One region of the Psychromonas sp. genome, then DNA from elsewhere that is predicted to be linked to it. Evidence: predicted binding sites of a transcription regulator. Region 1 holds the regulator's gene; each other region holds the start of a gene.
The links. The regulator sigma-54, encoded in region 1, starts transcription at its own class of promoters, with help from an activator protein. The targets are predictions, from matches to a motif close to GTTGGCACGNNNNTNGNNT.
Positions count from the first base shown of each region.

Region 1 (3,286 bases):
AAATAGACGATTTCAATATCAACTTTATTTTTTAATGAGCTAAGTAACTGCTCAATCTCAGCTGCTTTAGTCGGTAAGTTACGAATATCTAAGCTGATTGCTATTTTATTGTTTTTTGCATCAACAGTATCAATTAATTGCTCAAGAAGTTGAAATGGTACGCCGTCAATGCAGTTATAACCTAAATCTTCAAGTACATGCAGTGCTATTGTTTTTCCTGAACCAGAGCGTCCACTAATGATGACTAATTTCATTTCTACTCCACTTTATGGTTTATTCCGCCTGCAGTAACTCAAAAAGAGCCTGGTCATTATCAGCATTTCTTAATTGACGTAAAAAAGGCTTATCTAACAGTTTTTTGCTGATTTCAGAAAGTGCAACAAGATATTGCTGGCAACGGTCTTCGGGAACAAAAATAGCGAACAGAAGATCGACTTTGTTACCATCATATGCATCGTAATCAATTGCAGTTTCACATTGCAGAAAGACGGCAGTTGCCGGCAACGAGCTGTCAATTTTTACGTGAGGGATTGCAATACCTGATCCTACACCTGTAGAGCCTATTTTTTCTCGGGCAATTAAATTATTAAATAATATCTGAGGATCGATATTTAATTTTTCAGCTGCAATACGGCTAATTTTTTCTAATGCACTTTTTTTGCTTGTGCAGCTCGTTTTGCTAAAAACGGAATCTTTGCTTAATAAGGTCGATATTTTCATATTTTATTCTATTTAAGTCACTGTAAAAGAATCGCGCGAGTGTAGCAGTTTACTCGTGAATGGCTATCAAGAAATAACTATTTCTTAATATCCATCAAAGATTATTCCAATTCCATGCATTAAACATCACTTACTTGCCCTATTAATCAAAGTAGCTGTTTACGTTGATTAGATGGCGGAATACCCAGTGACTCACGATATTTGGCAATTGTACGACGTGCCACTTTGATCCCTTGATCTTCAAGTAACAGGGTTATCTTATTGTCACTTAAGGGTTTAGTTGTGATTTCTGCACTGACTAATTTTTTAATTAACGCGCGAATAGCCGTTGATGAGCATTCACCGCCACTTTCTGTTGCAACATGGCTGGAAAAGAAAAATTTAAGCTCATAAATGCCTCTTGGTGTATGCATAAACTTTTGTGTGGTGACCCGGGAAATAGTTGATTCATGCATCTCTACTTCAAATGCGACATCATTTAAGACCATCGGTTTCATCGCTTCATCGCCATATTCAAAAAAGGCTTGTTGCTGCTGTACGATACAATTGGATACCTTTAATAAGGTTTCATTACGGCTTTCTAAGCTTTTAATAAACCACTTTGCTTCTTGCAGATGGCCCTTGATAAATTGTGAATCGGTTTTACTAATCTTACCTTTGCATAAATCAGCGTATTTCTGGTTTACCGAAAGGTTGGGATCACAATCTTGGTTTAATGATACACGCCATTGCCCTGCAATTTTTTTTACATAAACATCCGGTACGATATATTGCGCTTGACTGTCTTCAATTTGATTACCCGGGCGAGGCTCTAAACTTTGAATCAGGCGCATAACCTCTGCTAACTGAGCTTCTTTTAATTTAGTTTTTCTTGCCAGCGTGCGGTAATCACGATTAGCAAGCAGATCCATGTGCAATTCAAGTACCATTAATGCTTCATTTAACCATGGTGTCTGTTGAGGTAGATGCTGAAGCTGGATCTGCAGGCATTCTTGTGTTGAGCGAGCCGCTACACCAATCGGATCAAAATGTTGAATACGCTTTAAAACGACGAGAATTTCATCTAATTCAAGATCCTCGACTTCAGGAGATAAACTTTCTAAAATTGACTCGCAACTTGCTGTTAAATATCCAGATTCATCAATAGAGTCGATGATTGATGTTGCGATCAGTAGGTCGGTCTCAGAAAAAGGGGTGAGTTGCATCTGCCAGATTAAGTGGTCTTGTAGAGTATTTGAAGACTCGCCTTGGTATACAGTGTCTTCTCCCTCATAACTTGATGTGCCAGAGGAAATTGAGGTGGTTGGTGGTGCTGTATATGACTCTTCCCAGCTGTTTTCCACGGGTAAATCATCTGCAAATTCTTGCTTAGTTAATGCCTCAGAGGTATCTATCTGACTACTGTCTTGCTCTTTATTAACCTCTTCAATACCACTGTTGTCATCTTGTTCAAGCAGTGGGTTTTCATCGAGAGCATTTTGGATCTCTTGTTGTAAGTCAAGTGTGGAAAGTTGTAATAATTTAATTGCTTGTTGTAATTGAGGAGTCATAGCAAGTTGCTGACCCATCTTCAACTGTAAACCTTGTTTCATCAAAACACTTTTTTCCTCATACGAAGCAATTCTATGAACTAAGTGACTAACTATAACCTATAACTTAAATTCTTCACCCAGATAAACTTGTTTTACATGATCGTTTGCTAATATTTCGTCTTGCGTCCCAATTGCAATAATTTCACCATGGCTGACGATATATGAATGCTGGCACACATCCAATGTTTCGCGTACGTTGTGATCAGTAATTAATACACCTAAACCACGATCACGCAGCTGCTGAATAATATTTTTAATATCGATAACGGAAATAGGATCAACCCCGGCAAAAGGTTCATCTAAGAGAATGAATTTAGGTTCGGTTGCCAGTGCGCGTGCAATTTCAACACGACGTCGTTCTCCACCTGATAAGCTCATGCCTTTGTTATCACGGATATGGGTAATATGAAACTCTTCGAGCAGGGTCTCTAGTTTTTCATCACGTTGAGCTTGAGTTAGCTCCTTACGTATTTGTAAAATACCCATGATATTTTCGGTGACTGTTAAACGGCGAAAGATAGAGGCTTCTTGTGGTAGATAGCCTATCCCTTTTTGCGCGCGAATATGCATCGGGTGATGAGAAATATCTTCATTATCAATAATGATTGTGCCTTCATCTTGTTTGACTAAACCAACTACCATATAAAAAGAGGTTGTTTTACCTGCGCCATTTGGGCCAAGTAAACCGACAATTTCGCCCGTTTTTACGGTTAAACTTACACCATTTACCACGGTACGACCTTTGTAGCTTTTTACTAAACCTTTTGCTATTAATTCAGCCATTTTATTTATTCTTCTTTTTCTGAGTTTTTATTTTCAGTTGTATCTGTTTTTGGTTTTTCAAATTGCGCGGGTAAAAATACGGTATTAACACGTCCATCTTTGCCCTTTTCTGTATTGACAATTAGCTCTTCAGTCTCAAGAAAGTAAATTATTTTTGAACCATTAATCTGGCTATCAAGTTGTTTTACTTG
Region 1 is NZ_CEZLMY010000076.1:10,379-13,664, forward strand. It holds gene rapZ (RNase adapter RapZ) at 1-254, opposite strand, end outside; gene AC4GME_RS11115 (PTS sugar transporter subunit IIA) at 274-720, opposite strand; gene AC4GME_RS11120 (RNA polymerase factor sigma-54) at 867-2,312, opposite strand; gene lptB (LPS export ABC transporter ATP-binding protein) at 2,370-3,095, opposite strand; gene lptA (lipopolysaccharide transport periplasmic protein LptA) at 3,101-3,286, opposite strand, start outside.

Region 2 (3,286 bases), on a different contig from region 1:
CTCTAACTACCTAACCGCGGTAACCAATATTGATGGTTCATTAGTTGAAATTCTTGATGTTGAAAAAGTATTAGATGAAATTGCGCCAGTTAATACAGAGGTGGCTGCTGATGTGATTGAAGAAGGTATAAAAGAGAGAGTTGCCAATAAGAAAATTTTAGTTGCAGATGATTCATCGGTTGCCCGCAAACAGATCCAAAGAGCAATAACCGCCTTGGGTATTGAGTGTGAGATGGTTAAAGATGGTAAAGAAGCGCTTGATTTATTAAAAGAAGTCTCTAAAACTCAACCTGTTACAGAGCGTTACGCATTAATGATTTCTGATGTGGAAATGCCGGAAATGGATGGATATACTCTGACTTCTGAAGTTAAATCAAATCCAGATTTAGCCGCTCTACATATTATTTTACATACTTCATTAAGTGGCGTGTTCAATCAAGCTATGGTCGAAAAAGTAGGAGCGGATGATTTTATTGCTAAATTTAATCCTGATGAATTAGCTGCGGCGGTACAAAAGGTTATTCATTTAGATGACCCAAAATAATTATAATAATTATAATAATTAAATAAGTGAGAAACTATTTGTGAGAGCTCTTTCCGACGATATTTATAAGCAATTTTCTGATTTCTTAGAAGTTCAGTGCGGCATCGTACTTGGAGGAAATAAACAATATCTTGTAAAAAGTCGATTGATTCCTTTAATGACTAAGTTTTCGATTCAAAAACTATCTGACTTAATTCATCAATCAATGAGTTATAAAAATAGAGAATTGAGAACAGCCGTTATTGACGCTATGACCACAAATGAGACCTTATGGTTTCGTGATAAATATCCTTTTGAATTATTGTCTCAAAAAATCTTTCCTGAGATTTTAGAGAAAAAAAAGAGTATTAAAATGTGGTCAGCAGCTAGCTCTTCAGGTCAGGAAGGTTACTCAATTGCGATGACGGCAATGGAGTATCAAAAACAAAAAGCTATCTTGGGGATGAATGTTCAAATCATAGGTACAGATATTTCTAATACCATGTTAGAGCAGTGCAAAACGGGGAGATACGATACGCTTGCATTATCAAGAGGTTTGTCTGATGAACGCAAAAGACAGTTCTTTGATCGTGTAAATGACGGTTCAGGTAAAATGCAAATTAAAGCTGAAGTCAAAAAAATGACCAGCTTTAGAAATTTCAATCTGTTAGATAGTTATTCGATTCTCGGTAAGTTCGATATTATCTTTTGTCGGAATGTACTGATCTATTTTTCAAGTGATGTGAAATCTAAAATTTTAAACCAGTTTGCAAGTGCGTTAAACCCTGGTGGTTACTTGATTTTGGGGGCATCGGAATCAATAACAGGATTAACAGATAGGTTTGAGATGATACGCTGTAACCCCGGGATTATTTATAAGCTTAAAAGCTAAATCTCAACCCTTTATGACTTTGCCTCTTTGTTGTTAATAAAAGAGGCAACTTTTGCCACATACCCAGCTCAACAACTTTTGTAATTGAAAATCATCTCTTTTAACTGCCAATATATCCAAGCCAGCCATCCTTAATATCTGTAGTTCTCTCTTGCTCGTCCTTTTTTTGTGCGATTTTTCCTCTATTTATTAATAATTATTAAATTTATTACCCTTAATGATTTTTTGGCATAAGGGTTGCATTGTTTATTGCAGAGGAGAAATTTATGGCGATTAACTTTGAAAAAGCATTAGGAATTCATCAGCACACCTTAGGCATTCGTGCCCGTCGTACTGAAGTTTTAGCGGGTAATATCTCTAATGCTGATACACCAAATTATAAAGCACGGGATATTGACTTTAAAGATGCATTGCAAAGTGCCAAGTCTCGTTCCGGTGTTTTCTTAAATCGCACACATGAGAGCCATAAATTTGCTCAATCATTTTCTATGGCACAGTCTGGTGAATTGTTCCGCGCTGGTAATCAAGCTGATACTGGTGATGGCAATACCGTAGATTTGGAAGTTGAACGTAATTTGTTTATGAAAAACAGTATGGAATATCAAGCAAGTTTAGACTTTCTAAACAGTAAAATTTCAAATTTGCGCAAAGCCATTAAAGGTCAATAATCAGTCGCTAGGAGAATCATTATGAGTTTATTAAGAGTATTGGATGTATCGGCAACGGGGATGAGTGCCCAGTCTGTTCGTCTAAATACAACTGCTAGTAACTTGGCAAATGCAAATAGTGTTAGTAGCAGCGCTGAGCAAACCTACCGTGCTCGTCATCCTGTTTTTGCTGCAGAATTAAACCGTGCAAAAGGAGGTTTAAGCAGTAATGTGGGGGTGAAAGTGCAAGGTATTATTGAAAGTGATGCGCCTTTAAATAAAGAGTATGCACCAAATCATCCCAAGTCAGATCAAGATGGTTTTATATATCATTCAAACGTTAATGTGATGGAAGAGATGGCAAATATGATCAGCGCTTCGCGTTCTTACCAGACCAATGTGCAGATTGCAGACGCTGCCAAACAGATGTTAAGTCGCACATTGCAAATGGGCAAAGGTTAAGGGGTAATATATGACATCAATAAATAATTACAGCTCATTAAATTTAAATGTTCCGTTAACAGAAGAGCAGATTGCAGCCAATAAAGAGATCGATGGCCAGCAAAACTTAGGGCAAGATGATTTCTTTTCCTTATTATCGCAACAACTTGCTTATCAAGACCCGTTTAAACCTGTTGATAACTCAGAAATGATTGCGCAAATGGCCTCGTTTACCACAGCTGAAGGTATTACCACTATGGGTAATGAGTTCGCTGGTATGAAAGAGGTATTAACTTCAAGTCAAGCCTTAGAAGCCTCATCACTTGTCGGTAAAAAGGTGTTGATTCCAAGTAATGAAGCTTATCTGCCGGAAACCGGTGATGTATCTGGTTCAATCAGCAGCACGACCGGTGCTTATAGTGTCATGGTTAATGTTGAAGATGCCAGTGGTGCTGTTGTTCGTACTATGAGTCTTGGTGATATTGGGGCGGGTAATCAGAAGTTCTCATGGGATGGTTTAGATAAAGATGGTAACCGTGTTAAGGCCGGACAATACACATTAAAAGCAACGGGTGTTGTTAATGGCCAAGGTGAAGAATTAATGACGGCGTCATATGCACATGTAGAAAGTGTTAGTTTAGGCGGTGGTCAGTCAGGGGTAAATCTAAACCTGCAAGGTTTAGGCGGTATCAAACTTTCAGATGCAATTGAAGTTGCAGAAAATATATAAGAGGAAAATATTATGTCTTTTAATGTTGCATTAAGTGGAATAGCGGCGGCTCA
Region 2 is NZ_CEZLMY010000077.1:9,079-12,364, reverse strand. It holds gene AC4GME_RS11215 (chemotaxis protein) at 1-544, shown strand, start outside; gene AC4GME_RS11210 (CheR family methyltransferase) at 585-1,415, shown strand; gene flgB (flagellar basal body rod protein FlgB) at 1,682-2,083, shown strand; gene flgC (flagellar basal body rod protein FlgC) at 2,105-2,524, shown strand; gene AC4GME_RS11195 (flagellar hook assembly protein FlgD) at 2,535-3,233, shown strand; gene flgE (flagellar hook protein FlgE) at 3,246-3,286, shown strand, end outside.
Region 2: the regulator sigma-54 is predicted to act here: its motif matches at 1,640-1,658, upstream of flgB (flagellar basal body rod protein FlgB).

Region 3 (3,286 bases), on a different contig from region 1:
CTCTTACACGCTATAAAGCAGTTTTTATGCCAACACTTAAAAGTAATTAAATTACAATAACTTAAAACCATTCAGCCATAAATATGACACTGTTTTTTGAGAAAAAAAAAGCCCGAGACAAACACTGTCACGGGCTATTTAATCACTGGCCAAAAGAGCATTTAGCCATCTTTATTAAGACCGTATTTCTTCATTTTTTCAACCAGAGTAGTGCGTCGCATTGATAACAGTTCCGCCGCATGAGAAACAACTCCATCTTGACTTTCTAATGCTTGGCGAATCATCTCAATCTCAAACTCTGTGAGTTTACTCTTAAGGTTCATTCCCTCTGCAGGAAGGTGCCCTAAAAAGCCTAGCGACTCATCAAACGATTCAGATTCATCAGAAACCACTGGAGCATCACCAAACATACCACACAGTGCATCTCGCTCAGCTAACGCTTCTTCCTCTGGGCTATATTGAATCTGCTCAACAAAATCACCTTGTGCGTCAATATGACGGTATTTGATAGGTAAATCACCAAGATCGATAATCTTATTGGCATGTAAAATAAGTAACCTTTCTAATAAGTTAGATAATTCTCGTACATTACCCGGCCAATCATGTTTCATTAATGAATCAAGTGCGCGCTGTGTGAAACGTAATGTCGCTTTATGATCCCCCTCTAAGCGCGATAAAAGCTCTTGTAATAACAGCGGGATATCTTCCTGACGATCACGAAGCGCAGGTTTTTCAATTGGGAATACATTTAAACGGTAATAAAGATCTTCGCGAAATTTACCTTCCGTAATCAATGCTTCGAGATCTCTATGGGTGGCAGCAACAACGCGCACATCGGCCTGTAAAGATTTTGTTCCACCTACACGTTCAAAAGTACGCTCTTGTAAAACACGCAACAGCTTTACCTGCATCGGCATCGGCATATCACCAATTTCATCTAAAAACAGCGTGCCACCAGCTGCTAATTCAAAACGTCCTTTACGTGCAGAAAAAGCCCCTGTAAAAGCACCTTTTTCATGACCAAACAACTCACTTTCAAGTAATTCAGCAGGAATTGCACCACAGTTAATAGGTACAAATGGCCCTTTTTTACGGTTTGATATTTCGTGAATAGCACGCGCAACCACTTCTTTACCGGTTCCCGATTCTCCAAGAATAAGTACATTAGCTTTACTATCTGAAACTTGCTCAACTAAATAGCGAATCTCTTGAATACGTAAACCACGACCAACTAAAGATGACATTAGATATTTATTGGCTTTTTGCAGTTTTTTATCTGGATTATGAAATGACTGGCAGTAATGTAATAACTGCGTTAATTCAGCATAAACAATGGGCAAACTTAACACGCCAAGATGGTTTCTTTCTGTACTGGTGACTTGTCCTGATAATGTTAAAAAAGGCGTATTAGAAAAGTCCTTAAAAAGATCTTCAGAGGAAGCTATTGCCCCACCCAAAATAATACATAACGGGTTGTGCTCATTAACTTTATTTAATAAATCCACACTCGCGACAGCTTCACATGTTTCACCAATAAAATGTAAAACGGTTGCTAATGTATCGTATTGTTCTTGGCTAGTATCAACCAGGTAAATTGGAGATCGAGATTCCATATAAATTCACTTATAAAATTAAACTCGGCCAAGTTTATAATATTTTTCACAAATGAAAAACGATAAAAGTCAAAAACATGACGATGACCATATTCTGACAGCGAAGAGGACACCGAGTTGTTCAAATAATGAACAATCATTAAGCGATGACTGATCTATAATTGTTGGTATATATATTGCTTTGTTGGTATATCACTAATGAAATTTACTTTAAAATTAATAAAGCGTCAAAAGACACATAGTTATTCTAAAAAAGATGCATTTATTAATACCAGATGTAAACTGATAAAGTTAACCTAAAAGTTAGTCAGTAAGGAAATAATCATATTATGCGCGGTTCTATCAAAAAATATCAAAATACAAGCATGGCACACGTTGAACAAGCGGATCCACACACCCTGATCTCACTTGTTATGCAACATATAATGGGTAATTTAGCAGCAGCAAAAGGGGCTATTGAGCGCAAAGAGATCGAAAACAAAAACAAAATGCTTAGCAAAGTAATTGGTTTGATTGGCGAGCTACAAAACAGCTTAGATATGGAACAAGGTGGCGAAATATCTGCAAACCTTTATAACCTCTACGCTTATATGATAAGCCAGGTAACCCAGGCCAATATCAAAAATGATATCGAGCCATTAACAGAAGTTATCAGCCTAATTGCAGAAATAAAATCAGGCTGGGATGCAATTCCGCATGATGTGCGTCAGCAGTACAAAAAATAGTACAAACGAGAGAAACGCTTCCTCTATAGCTGAAACGAACCTGACCAGGTTAGTATAATCTTCTCCAATATATTCACCGATAAGATGGTAAAAATAATGCAGAGTAAAATAGAACAACAACTTGACGAACTGTTTAAGCTTGAACAACAGCTGACTACTTTTCTTGATCAACAAGAGTATGATCTATTTCAGCAGCAGCAAGATATTTTTTCAAATCAAATTAAAACTTTATTAGATAGCAACTCAGCTGAAACATTAAGCACAGTTATAGAGCAACTTAAAACGCTTGAAACAAATATTGCAACACTGCAGAACAAATCTGAACAGCATTTTAAGCAATTAAAAGAAATGTCTTTATTGCAAAAACGTAATAAAAATAAATTAAAGGCTTATAAATAAGTCATAATAAACAAATAATTAGCCATTTTTTAAAGCGAGATAAGTTATGTTTAATAATCAATATTGATTAGTCTATTCCCTTGTTCCTCAGTATAGAAACGCGCTAGTATTGCGCGTTGCAATATATTCAAGGTTATATACATTTATTAACAAACTACTTTATGAGAGCATTATAAATTCCCGCATCAAAGTAACTTAATTTCATCACAAAATTGTTGTACCACCCCACCCCAGTTTTTATGCTGACCTTGAAAAAAATCACGACTATTTTTAATAAAATGGGAGTCTTTGAAGTTCTCTGGCTCTTTCGACTGACAGCTACCCGGTGAGAACATCCATGATTTAACGCCTAATCTTGATGCGAACATTAAGGCTGCATTACTCGCTGAAATTACCAGATCTAAATTTGCAATCAGTGCCCCATAATGTTCAAAATCACCCGCTGCCGAGCAGTCTTCGAAATGACTTATTGATATACCGTGTTTAGCTTTGAGGCTTTCAACCTCTTTCTGCCAATCACCAAATTGTAAATTAACCCACTCAATACCT
Region 3 is NZ_CEZLMY010000004.1:20,421-23,706, reverse strand. It holds gene AC4GME_RS01160 (sigma-54 interaction domain-containing protein) at 162-1,613, opposite strand; gene fliS (flagellar export chaperone FliS) at 1,943-2,338, shown strand; gene AC4GME_RS01150 (hypothetical protein) at 2,435-2,737, shown strand; gene AC4GME_RS01145 (tetratricopeptide repeat protein) at 2,923-3,286, opposite strand, start outside.
Region 3: the regulator sigma-54 is predicted to act here: its motif matches at 1,777-1,795, upstream of fliS (flagellar export chaperone FliS).